Regions from separate parts of the Alteribacillus sp. JSM 102045 genome, predicted to be linked through region 1. Evidence: riboswitches for the same ligand, from Rfam matches in the RefSeq annotation. Region 1 holds a riboswitch; each other region holds the start of a gene.
The links. A riboswitch is a leader RNA that binds a small molecule or an ion and turns the genes downstream of it on or off. The one in region 1 is predicted to bind thiamine pyrophosphate.

Region 2: linked by a shared signal. The riboswitch ahead of ACE1TI_RS11560 (thiamine phosphate synthase) and the one ahead of ACE1TI_RS00920 (ABC transporter ATP-binding protein) in region 1 are both predicted to bind thiamine pyrophosphate.
Region 3: linked by a shared signal. The riboswitch ahead of thiC (phosphomethylpyrimidine synthase ThiC) and the one ahead of ACE1TI_RS00920 (ABC transporter ATP-binding protein) in region 1 are both predicted to bind thiamine pyrophosphate.
Region 4: linked by a shared signal. The riboswitch ahead of thiD (bifunctional hydroxymethylpyrimidine kinase/phosphomethylpyrimidine kinase) and the one ahead of ACE1TI_RS00920 (ABC transporter ATP-binding protein) in region 1 are both predicted to bind thiamine pyrophosphate.

Annotation. Positions count from the first base shown of each region.
Region 1 covers NZ_JBHFQG010000001.1:191,422-194,543, reverse strand. Annotated here, with positions in the region: gene ACE1TI_RS00930 (ABC transporter substrate-binding protein) at 1-41, opposite strand, end outside; gene ACE1TI_RS00925 (ABC transporter permease) at 38-805, opposite strand; gene ACE1TI_RS00920 (ABC transporter ATP-binding protein) at 802-1,587, opposite strand; TPP riboswitch at 1,741-1,846, opposite strand; gene ACE1TI_RS00915 (hypothetical protein) at 1,991-2,188, shown strand; gene ggt (gamma-glutamyltransferase) at 2,277-3,122, opposite strand, start outside.
Region 2 covers NZ_JBHFQG010000015.1:37,846-40,967, reverse strand. Annotated here, with positions in the region: gene ACE1TI_RS11565 (YbfB/YjiJ family MFS transporter) at 1-1,137, opposite strand, end outside; TPP riboswitch at 1,236-1,344, shown strand; gene ACE1TI_RS11560 (thiamine phosphate synthase) at 1,478-2,092, shown strand; gene thiO (glycine oxidase ThiO) at 2,076-3,122, shown strand, end outside.
Region 3 covers NZ_JBHFQG010000028.1:5,034-8,155, forward strand. Annotated here, with positions in the region: gene shc (squalene--hopene cyclase) at 1-465, shown strand, start outside; gene ACE1TI_RS16200 (hypothetical protein) at 650-1,561, shown strand; TPP riboswitch at 1,678-1,792, shown strand; gene thiC (phosphomethylpyrimidine synthase ThiC) at 1,938-3,122, shown strand, end outside.
Region 4 covers NZ_JBHFQG010000015.1:16,350-19,471, forward strand. Annotated here, with positions in the region: gene thiE (thiamine phosphate synthase) at 1-368, opposite strand, end outside; gene thiM (hydroxyethylthiazole kinase) at 361-1,197, opposite strand; gene thiD (bifunctional hydroxymethylpyrimidine kinase/phosphomethylpyrimidine kinase) at 1,210-2,022, opposite strand; TPP riboswitch at 2,087-2,193, opposite strand; gene ACE1TI_RS11465 (efflux RND transporter permease subunit) at 2,250-3,122, opposite strand, start outside.

The DNA of each region.
Region 1 (3,122 bases):
ACACTAGCTATGCTTTTTGGGTTTTTCCATCTTTTTTTCATGATTTAGCCCTCCATTTTTTTGTTGTAATTTTTTCTAAAAGTTTTATTGCTAAAAATAATAAAATCCCAAGCAGAGATAACAGAAAGATTGGCGCAAACACCCCTGCGCCGTCCATTTGTGTCATCATACGGCGGCTGAAGTAACCAAGCCCCGCGTTTGCCCCGAGCCACTCCCCAATTGCAGCCCCTATAACGCTCATCGTGACAGCTACTTTCATACCAGAATAAACATACGGCAGAGCGGAGGGCACTTTTACTTTCAAAAAAATTTGTTTCGAGCTTGCTCCCATTGTTTTCAGTAAATCTTCCATTTCCTTGTTGGCTGACCTTAAGCCGTCAAACGTACTCACCGTAATTGGAAAAAAAGTAATTAAAACGGTGACTGCCACCTTACTCCAGATTGAGTAGCCAAACCAAAGCACAAAAATTGGAGCAAGGGCTATAATGGGTATAGTCTGAGACGTAATAAGGAGCGGGAAGATACTGCGCTCAATCACTCGGCTTTGATTCATCCAAATGGCAAGTCCTGCTCCACAAAAAATGGAGATCGCCAGTCCCATCAGAATAATTTGTACAGTGGCGGGAAGGTGCACAAGAAATAACACATCTCGAAGCTCCCAAAGCTTTAATAATATTTCTGTCGGAGAGGGCAAAATATATGCTTGATCATATAGCCTGGCACTAATTTCCCAAACAATAAAAAAAATTGCTGCAATAAATGCCGATCCTGCATAGGAAAAACTGCTATTCACTTTGCTTTTCATGATTGCACCCTCGTTTTCATCCTGCTTAGCAGCTCATTTTTCAAGGCCATAAACTCTGGGGTGCTTCTAGTTTCGGTCCCTCTCGGCCGGCTTAACGGAATGACTGCTTCTTCAAGCTGGTTTTCTATTGGAGGGTTAGTAAATAAAAAAATACGATCTGATAAAAATACTGCTTCTTCAATGTCATGTGTAATAAAAATCAGTGTCTTCTGCCAGGTGCTCCACTGTTCAAGCAGCCACTCCTGCATCATGAAACGGGTCATCGCATCGAGCGCACTAAAGGGTTCATCGAGAAGCAATATATCATTTCCGCTTAACATTGCCCGTAAAAAAGAAACTCTCTGCCTCATGCCGCCGGATAATTCATGGGGATAGCGATTTTCCGTGCCGGCAAGTCCAAACTTGTCTAGATGTTTTTTAACTTTCTGACGTGCTTCCGTTTTTTTCACTCCTTTTACCTCCAACGGCAGTACGCCGTTTTCCAGCACCGTACGCCAAGGAAGCAGTAAATCATTTTGCGGCATATAGCCCACTTTCCCAAGGCGGTTTTTCTCTTCTTTTTGATCGATATAAATGTGGCCTTCCTTTGGAATATCAAGGCCTGTTGCAAGCCTGAAAAACGTTGACTTACCAGAACCGCTCGGTCCAAGCAAGCTGACAAATTCTCTTTTATAGATGTCAATATTAAGATGTTTAAAAATAGGTAAAGCATGTTCTTCTTGTCCATAATGAAAAGAAACATTCTGAAAAGTGAGCTGTGTTCGTGCATTTTGCTTATCCATAGACCATCCACACTTTTTGCCTGATAATTATACTCCACCCCCGCGCCTTTCCATCCTTTTCTGTTTCATTTTTCCAATAATAAAGACCACTCCAGCGAAGAGTGGTCATGGGTTTGCATAAAATGACATAAACAGAATAAACCTATCATCATTTTAGGCTCGCTCACACTTCCCTCCGCTAGTACGAACTAGTTCAGGTTCCAGGGTTAGGACAATATAAGTCCCTCTCAGCTATGATCCAGCACCCCTAGTGTCAAGCTATTCGATTGTTTTATAAGCTCACTTCATAACAATTATCTCCTTTTTAACATAGCACAAATCTTAAGCTGCGAAAACCCATTCCTTAATAAATCATTGACGTACTGCACATGCTAAGCGAAATTGATTGAAATGGAGGATGGATATGGAACGCAGGAATCAACCGCCAAGAAACAATCCAGCTGCTCAAGAAGACGAGGCCTGGAGAGAATTTCCGGCCCCTCAGGAACAAGTGGCTGATCCGTTTGTAGAAGGTACGGAAAATGGAGAAATAGAAGAAGACCGTGAACCAGATTTTCCAGAGGAAGAAGAAGGTATTATGGAGAGTGAAGATCAAAGTTAACATAAAATAGAGACCATAAGAATTGGGCTGTCACGACACGAAAAAGAAGGAGCCATTCCACATATAAGCTCCTTCTTCTCAAACTTTGTTATTTTAATAGAAGGCTGAGTTTAAAACCATTTTCCTTGTTCGATACCCCAATGGCTGCTCCGTCCCGGCGTGAATCAGCTACTCCATGATACGTGCCGTTTTCATGATCTATTAAAATACTTTGGACGTTCCCAATTGATCGAGGGCTGTTTTCATAGCGGTGCCCCATTTCCATTAACTCTTCTCTTACTTCTTCCGGCACTCCTTCTTCCCACCTTGTCTCGGAAGTATGAGAGTTATAAATACGAGGCTCTTCCACAGCATCTTTTAATTCCATGTCATACTCTATAATATTCAAAAATGTTTGCAGTACGGAAGCAATGATCGTTGGTCCGCCCGGTGATCCTAAGGTTAACACAGGTTTTCCATCTTCTAATACGATGGTCGGTGTCATAGAGCTTAGTGGTCGTTTGTTTGGCTGCACTTCATTAGCACCTCCTGGTCTAGCGTCAAAATCAGTTAATTCGTTATTTAACATAAACCCATATTCCGGAACCATAATGCCTGTGCCAAATACTTGTTCAATCGTTGTCGTATAGGAGACAACATTTCCCCACTTGTCAGCTACCGTAAAGTGTGTGGTTTCACCAATTTCTTTGTCATCTGCTTGTTCCACAATTTCCTTCGTTTGTTCTGCCTCCTCAAACTTCCATGGATCCCCTGCTTCGACATGTTCATTTCTTTCATCCACAGACAGCTGTTCTTTTCTCTCTTTGATGTAATCTGGATGCAGCAGCCCCTCCATTGGTACATCAACAAATTCTGGATCGCCCGCGTATGCTGCCCGGTCAGCATACGCAAGTCTCATGACCTCAGATAATAGATGATATTTTTCAACTGAACG
Region 2 (3,122 bases), on a different contig from region 1:
ATAAAAAGAGGCCGAAAGTTCTGCTGTTATAGAAATGAGCAAACCAGCTGCAATTGGTCCGATCATTTGGCCAAGGCTGTAGATAAAAGTAAACCCTCCTATAATACTACTGCTTTCGCCGGCAGCGGTATTTCTTGCTTCTGCGATTGTCATGGTGACAATTCCCATAAAAGTTGCTCCGAAAAGGAAGGAACCAATTAAAGCGCCAATACCATTAAAGAAAACGACAGGAAAGAGCACCCCTAATATTTGTAGAAAAAATGCAGCCTGCAGTGCTGTTAGGTTTCCGATTCTAGATGCAGCGGCTGACCATATTATACAAGAAGGTGCAGCAGCAGCCCCAACGAGCACCCAGCTTAAAGAAGGATTTGATTGAAGCACAGGAATTTCTGCCGCAAGGGCTACTAAATATGTCCCGCTGATTATATAACCGATTCCTTCAAGTCCATAAGCAGCCCCAAGCCACGGTAGTATAGATTTCGTTTTTGGAGGTGTCACATTATTAACAGCAGGATTTTTTTTCACATTTGTTTCATGAGAGGGTGTTTCCGTGAGCCTTTTCCAAATAAACAATGCTAGAATGAAAGAAAGCAGTCCAAGCGCTATCCAAATGCCTGCCCAGTTAAATAAATTGGACAAGAAAGGTACCAGAAGACCGGTAGATAATATACCTAAACCTACTCCGCTAAAAAGATATCCTGTCCAAGCGGCACGCCCTGCCCGGACAAGGTGGTCCATTACGATACTCGAAATGAGAACAAAAATAATTCCGCTTGTTAATCCAGATAAAAAGCGTAACAGATGCCAGATAAACTCATTCACTGCAGCTCCCATTAATAAAGTAGAAGCTATATTCAGACTAAGATGAAAGTAGACGTTGTAAGCTTTCCCTTTTTTCCATGCCAGTTTTCCAGCTAAAAGAGCACCTGCGAAGTATCCAAAATAATTGCTTGAGGCTAAGTATCCAGCTGTTTCATTATTTAAAGAGGTCGATTCAACCATCAGCGGAAGTATAGGGGTGTATGCAAACCTTCCAATACCCATTACGATAAATAGTCCTGCTATTCCTGCTATTAAAACAAACAAGTCATTTTTTTTTGAAGAAGCTGCTTGCATCATCGAAAACACGTCCTTCATATTAACTTCCTCTATTTTATCACAATGCAAAGTACAGCTCTTGTAAACTAGTTTGACAGAATCAGGGTGTTTGTTTTAAAATTTAGAAAAATAGAAAAGACAACCACTAGGGGTGCCTTTAAGAAAGGCTGAGATTAAAGTGAACCTTTAAAACCCTCAGAACCTGAACTGGATCATTCCAGCGGAGGAAAGTGGAGCGCAATGGACTCTCATAATTAAAGCTGACCAGGCCGCTTTCCTATCCTCAGGAAAGCGGTCTTTTTCGTTTTAACGTAAGAAAATAGAAGTTTTTTAGATTGTCTTTGAAAGATTTATTGCCTTTTAAAAAAGGAGAGGTATTATGAAACCGTCCTTACATGTAATCTCAACTGGAAGACAATCCATAGATGTGTGGCTTGGGGTCACTGTTGAAATCCATCCTTATGTGGATTTTATACACATTCGTGAAAAGCAGTGGAGTTTAGAAAAAGCAGAGTCGGTACTTCTACAATTAAAAAAGGCAGGTGTGCCGCCTAGGAAAATCATTTTCAATAATGGTCCCCACCTGGCTGCTAAGTTTGGTTTGAGAGGCGTTCATTTTCCTGAAAATGTACCAATACAACAAAATGACAGGAATTTATTGACAGGCTGTTCTGTACATAGTCAAGTAAGTGCTATAAAAAAAGAAAAGAATGGAGCTGACTATTTATTTTTTGGACACATTTATAAAACAAACAGCAAGCTAGGAGCTGTGCCTAGAGGATTAAAGTCGTTAAAACAAGCGGCACAAGCTGTTCGTTGTCCAGTAATAGCTATAGGCGGAATTACTCCTGCTCGGGCGAAGGAATGTATAAACAACGGAGCCAGCGGTATAGCAGTGATGTCTGGCATTTATGAATCGGGAGAGCCAATTAGAGAGGCAAAAGCTTATCGAAGAGCGTTAACAGAGGAGGCATTACATGAAGAAAGCATATGATGTGCTGATAATCGGCGGCGGAGTTAATGGCTGTTCTATCGCTTATCAACTTGCAAAAAGAGGCTGCCATACTGCTGTTGTAGAAAAATCAAGAGTAGGGGCTGAAGCATCCAGTGCAGCAGCCGGTATGCTTGGAGCACAGGTGGAAATCAAGGAAAATGGTCCTTTTTTTGACTTTGCTAGAAAAAGCAGAAACATGTTCTCTGAACTGGTACCTGAGTTAGAAGAAACCTCTGGAATCCCTGTTTCTTACCTTCGCAATGGCATGTTAAAAGTAGCTCAGACGGATGAAGAAGCAAGTCATCTATTAGAAATGCTTGATTTTCAAAGAAAAGAAGGAGAACAAGCAGAGTGGCGGGGACCGGAGGCACTTTCCGTTCAGGAACCTAATATTAAAGGCGAGGTAAAAGGTGCTCTCTTTATTCCTGGAGACGGCCAGGTAAAGGCAAAAGAGTTAACTCAAGCATACGCCCGCGGAGCATCCCTGTTAGGAGCTGATTTCTACGAATACACTCCTGTTATTGGGTTAATTCAAGAAGAAGGGAAAGTAAAAGGCGTTTCTACTCCAGCTGGAAGCTTTTATTCATCACAGGTCGTACTAGCTGGAGGAGCATGGTCTGATTTAATTACGGACCATGAAATCCAAATTCCGCCCATGGTTCCGGTGAAGGGCGAATGTTTGGCAGTCAGACCAGCAAAGCCCGTTATTAAAGCCACAGTTCACGCACCAGATTTTTACCTTGTTCCGAAGCCTGACGGCTCCATCATTATAGGTGCAACAGAACAAAAAGGGCGAATGGATAAACAAGTTAGTGCAGGATCTGTTCAGAACCTGCTTTCGAAAGCGCTCCGTCTTGTTCCCGGCCTTCAAAGCGCAGAATGGATGGAGTCATGGAGCGGTGTCAGGCCGCAAACCACTGATGGCATGCCATATTTAGGGGCCGCTTCTTTAGAGGGATTATGGATGGCAACTGGACATTACAGAAATGGTATATTGTTATCTGCGTTAACAGGGAAATGGATAGCAGAT
Region 3 (3,122 bases), on a different contig from region 1:
CTCCAAAATCAGAGAAAGGATGGTTCATGGTATGGCAGGTGGGGGATCTGTTACATTTATGGAACATGGGCAGCTGTTACGGGATTAATGGCCGTAAAATTTCGTAAAAATCACTCGTCCATTCAGAAGGCAATAAAATGGCTATGTGAAATCCAAAACCAAAACGGTGGATGGGGGGAATCGTGCAAAAGTGACATAAATAAAAAGTATGTTTCTTTACAGGCAAGCACTCGGACTCATACCGCCTGGGCGCTGGATACACTTATAGCAGCAGAAAATGAAGAAACTTCCGAAATAAAGCACGGGATTAAGTTTTTGTTAGAGTCATCTGAAAAAAGTGATTGGACAACATCGTATCCTAAAGGACAGGGTCTCCCAGGAGGATTTTATATTCATTATCATAGTTATGAATACTTATTTCCATTACTCGCTCTGAGTCATTATAAGGATAAATTTATGAAATAAGTTAATAAGCTCCGATTCTATGACTTTAAAGTCCAGGATTTCTTAGTTAGACATTCTGGACTTTATGATGGATGAATTCAGAGGATAATCTGTTTCAGTTAATTTGTATAGACAGACAGCTTCTGATGATATCTTTTTATCCATTTAGAGGATTGAATAATTTAATGGTAAGAGAACAAAATAGGTGAAGACAATGACATTGGAAGTGATGGGGTTGAAAACACAGTTAAACATTATGATATCCATATTAATCTTTACCTTGCTAATGGGCAGACCATTGGTTATTAATGCTAAAGAACCCCAAGAACTGCAAGGCTTTTCTTATTCTCCATTTGAATATATAGTACGTGAGCAATATTATGGTGACATGCTTCCATGGGAAGATGTTCGTTCATTATTGCCTCATAAGGTGAAATTTCAGGTTATTGATCTTGACACTGGCTTAAGTTTTCGTGTGCAAAAGCGTGCTGGTAATCAACATGCAGATGTACAGCCGTTAACGAGAAAAGATACTCAAATTATGAAAGAAATTTATGGTAATAGCTGGAGTTGGAAAAGACGAGCTATTCTGGTTAACACTAATGATCGTATGATTGCTGCTTCTATGCATGGAATGCCTCACGGGGGAGGGGGTTTGTCGAATGGGTTTCCTGGCCATTTCTGTATTCACTTTGCTGGAAGCATAACCCACCGGACAAAAAACTCGGATCCAACTCATCGACTGATGGTTTTAAAGGCCTCTGGGAAACTGGCAGAATACCGTAATGAAATGAATCCATACGAAATAATAGATCTTTTTATTACAGCCATAAATCAAAGTGATCCTTATATGTTACAAATGACCCTGTCTGAACCTCATACGTTACAAATGGCAGCTATTTTAAAACGTATGGACCGGATGGGAATGGTTTCAAAACATACGAGTTTCAAAAAGCTGAAAAAACTGCCTATCGTGGCATTGGAGGTACCTGTCGAACTTCAATCTTATCAACGTGATCAGGGAAAAGAGAGAAAATCATATACTTTCATCCTGACACGAGATGTAATAACCAATCGATGGGAGATTCTCTCCGAAGATTTTTTAAACCTTATGTAATTTACATTGAAGCGGAGTAGAAGAAACAATGGTCAACAAGGAGTAGATAAGAATCATTTTCTCCTAAAGGGTTGGATTTTTCTTCATTATTATTTATACTGTAATAAAATAGAATAGCTCATAACTAGGGGAGTCCAATAAGCTGGGCTGAGAAAGAAATGCTTTGAAGTTTCTTGACCCTTTGGACCTGATCTGGATCATACCAGCGTAGGGAAGTTAGAAACTCATCCATGATGAATAAACTTCTACATATACAAAGCCGGGTCCATCCTTTAAATGGGACCGGCTTTTTTATGTACTTCTACCTGTTTGCAATTTGTTATGTTCTAGATCTCGTCCTTTATCAATGAACTTATTGAAAAGGAGAGATTTTTTTATGTCCATTTCTTCATTAAATGAAAAAAACATTTCCATCATGTCCAGTTTCTCCGGTAGTAAGAAAGTTTATGTAGAAGGTTCAAGACCGGATATTAAGGTACCTATGCGCGAAATCGACCTAAGTCCGACAACAGGAAGCTTTGGGGAAGAAGAAAACCCGCCACTACGTGTCTATGACACAAGCGGACCTTACACGGACTCTGATTATTCGGTTGACATAACAAAAGGACTTCCTGCCCTTCGCAGTAAATGGATTCAGGAACGATCCGATGTAGAAGAATATGAAGGCCGTGATACAAAACCTGAAGATAACGGATATCGTGATGAAGATGATCCCCGTGCTAATCATGACGTGTTTCCTGGATTAACACGGAAACCACTGCGGGCAAAAAAGGGGAAGAATGTTACTCAGCTTCATTATGCTAAACAGGGGATTATTACGCCTGAAATGGAATTTATCGCAATAAGAGAAAATATGGACCCTGAATTCGTACGTGACGAAGTGGCAAAAGGTAGAGCGATTATTCCCGCTAGCATTAATCATCCAGAAACAGAACCAATGATTATAGGACGACATTTTCATGTCAAAATTAACGCCAATATCGGTAATTCTGCTGTTTCTTCGTCGATTGAAGAAGAGGTTGAAAAAATGACCTGGGCAACGCGCTGGGGAGCAGACAATATTATGGATTTATCAACTGGTAAAAATATCCATAAAACTCGCGAATGGATTATCCGCAACTCAGCCGTCCCTGTTGGCACTGTTCCTATATATCAAGCATTAGAAAAAGTAAATGGAGTTGCTGAAGACCTGACTTGGGAGGTTTACCGGGATACGCTGATTGAACAAGCGGAGCAGGGGGTGGATTACTTCACCATTCATGCTGGTGTGCTTTTGCGGTATGTTCCGTTAACAGCAAAGCGCCTGACTGGTATTGTCTCTCGGGGCGGCTCGATTATGGCACAATGGTGTCTCTATCACCATGAAGAAAGCTTTTTATATACTCATTTTGAGGAAATCTGTGACATTATGAAAACCTATGATATTGCATTTTCATTGGGTGATGGTTTGCGACCCGGTTCCATCGCAGATGCCAATGATGAAGCACAATTTGCAGAACTGGAGACTCTTGGGGAGCTAACAAAGATTGCTTGGGAGCATGACGTTCAGGTGATGGTGGAA
Region 4 (3,122 bases), on a different contig from region 1:
CGTTCAGCCTCTTTTGCTTCTTTTAACGTTTTGGCAGACACACCAATGATCATAGAAGAAGGACATTTCTTTTTAATATCCTCTACTGGCTCATCATCTTGCCCAACATGGATACCATCTGCTTCTAATAAGATAGCGAGTTCTGTATCATCATTTACGATGAACGGAATTTGATGGTTTTTGCAAATAGATTGAAGTTCTCTGCCCAGCTTTTCTTTTTCCTTACCTTCTAACGCTCCCACTCCTTTTTCACGAAACTGAAAGCATGTAATTCCGCCTTTGATTGCTTTTTCTAAGACCTCAGAAGGATGGCCTGAAGTGTTATTGCTTCCCATAATAAAATACAGTAAAAGATCTTCTTTATTCATTTCCAGATCCTCCCCGGTCTAATACTTCTTTTTCAATATGCAATTGTTGTTTAAAATCCATTTCGCCTGAGTGGTAAAGAGCGTTAAGCAACTCCATTTGAAAGGTGCCGGGGCCTTCCATTGAAGCAAATCCTTCTGCTCTTTCTGCTGCAACTCCATAATAACCTAATGCTGCGGCTGCCCCTTCTGCAACACTTCCTGATACAGTAAGAAAAGCCGCTGTAACTGCACTGGCAAGACACCCGGTTCCTGTTATTTTTGTCAGCATGGAATGGCCATTGTAAATCGTATATAGATTAGTTCCATCTGTTACAGCATCTTTTGCTCCCGTAACAGCTACTGGAATATTTAATGTCTTGGCAGCATGACCTGCGATGGCTCCAAGGTCCCTTTCTCTGCCTGAAGCATCTACTCCACGTATATCACTGTCCAGCCCTGCTATCGCTGAAACTTCTGCTTCATTCCCTCGCAATAACGTAATATTTAGTTGCTCGAGAAGATTACGGGCTGTTTCTGTTCTATACGTTGTTGCTCCAGCTCCTACAGGGTCAAGCACCACTGGAATTCCTTTTTCATTTGCTTGCTTTCCGGCCAGCATCATCGATTCGACCTGGCCCTCATTTAATGTCCCGATGTTCAATACGAGCGCGTCCGCTGCCGAAGCCATATCAGCTGCTTCCTGCACAGCATTTGCCATCACAGGAGACGCACCCATAGACAAAATTCCGTTTGCAGTAAAATTCGTAACCACTACATTGGTAATATTATGAATTAACGGTTTTTGCTCTCTAACTTGTTCTAAAAGCTTACTTACCTCTTTACTTCTCATAAAAGCTCCTCCTTACACTAAAATATCATTTTTATCTAATCGAGAAGCCCAATGGTTTACCGGCCCATCCCCTTTGCCTATACCCAACGTATGATGAATAGCTTGAGAAATAAAGATTTTACTTTTTGACACTGCATCTTTAATATCATTTCCTCTTGCGAGTTCAGCGGCAATAGAAGCTGATAGACTGCAGCCTGTACCATGGGTATGATTTGTATCAGTGCGCTGAGCAGTTAAATATTCAATTTTCCCGTTGCAATATAGAATATCGGTAGCGTCTCCTGTTAAATGTCCGCCTTTTACCAAAGCAGCTTCCGCACCCATTTCATCCACTAGCATTTTCGCTGCTTGTTCAGCCTCTTCCTGAGTTTTTATAGACATTGCTGTCAACGTTTCGGCTTCTGCAATATTCGGTGTAATAACGCGGGCAAGCGGGAACAGCCGTTTTTTCATAAGTTCTGTAGATTCCTGTTCCATTAAGGAGTCACCACTTGTTGCTACCATAACAGGGTCTACAACTAATGGAAGATCTTGTCTCTCTAACAGTTCAGCCACTTTTTCAATCATTTCTGGTGTAGCGATCATGCCTGTTTTCACTGCATCTGGACGAATATCTTCTAGTACAGCTTTAATTTGTTTTTCTACCATATCGAGGGGGACATGCCAAACATCCTGAACGCCTTTTGTGTTTTGAGCTACGACTGAAGTGACGACCGCCATTCCGTATGCTTTACGTTCCTGAAAGGTCTTTAAATCGGCATGAATACCCGCTCCGCCCGTTGGATCCGTCCCAGCAATGGATAATGCACTTGGTACTTTCCCCATATATATTACCTCCTATAATTAAAAAAACCGCTCTCCGAAAGAGAGCGGTCGACATCATTTATCGTATATCTTCGCTCCACTTTCCTACGATGGCATTAACCATATCAGGTTCGAAGGGACCGATGCATTCAATGCATCATCTCAGCTTCCAAAGCGCCCCTAGTGGATTATTGTTTTAAGTTAATTCCATGTTACTTGACACTAACAGCAGTGTCAAATAAGTGCTTTTACTCGTTATTTCGGTCACTATCTTCTTTTCTTTGCTGCTCTATATTTTTGGACTCCCCTTTTGATTGCTGAAGAATACGTTCAAGCAAGTAAATAATATCGTCTTTTGACAAATGTTCTTCTTGCTCTTTGCTTCGTACCTCTCTTGAAGCCTGCGACTCATTTTCCGTTCGTTCCGGAAGCGCCGTATTATTTTCTTCCTCCGCAGCACTTTCTTGATAATACCGGTTAAGCTCGTAAGAATAAACAACCCTGCCTTCAGGCGTGACGTATTTTTTATTCATCGTTCTTGTGTCTTTATCAAAGAAACTGTAAACCACCGGTATGACAAACAATGTAAGGAATGTACTGCTGATGAGTCCGCCTATCACAGCAATCCCCATCGGCTGTTGAATTTCTGTCCCTTCTCCAATACCCAGCGCCAGTGGAACAACACCTAATATGGTGGTAACAGCTGTCATTAAAATTGGACGGGTTCGCTGTTTGACACCTTCAATGATTGCTTCTCTTGCAGGCATTCCTTTTTCTTTCATTTGATTGATATAATCAACCAGCACGATAGCATTATTGACCACAATACCTGCCAGGACAATCAGGCCGATAAAGACTGTAACACTCAGCGGCGTCTGCGTAATAGTAAGTGCCAGCATCACCCCTATTACTACAAGCGGTACACTAAACATCACAACAAACGGATATTTAAAGGATTCAAATTGTCCTGCCATCACCAGGTAGATGAACAATAACGCAAGCAAAAACGCGAATACAAGGCTCTCAATCGCATCATTCAGAAGTTCTTGTTCCCCAGAAAAAGCATAACTGGTGCTATCTGCTAAATCAGCATCCTCAATAATATCTTCAACTAATAAAGA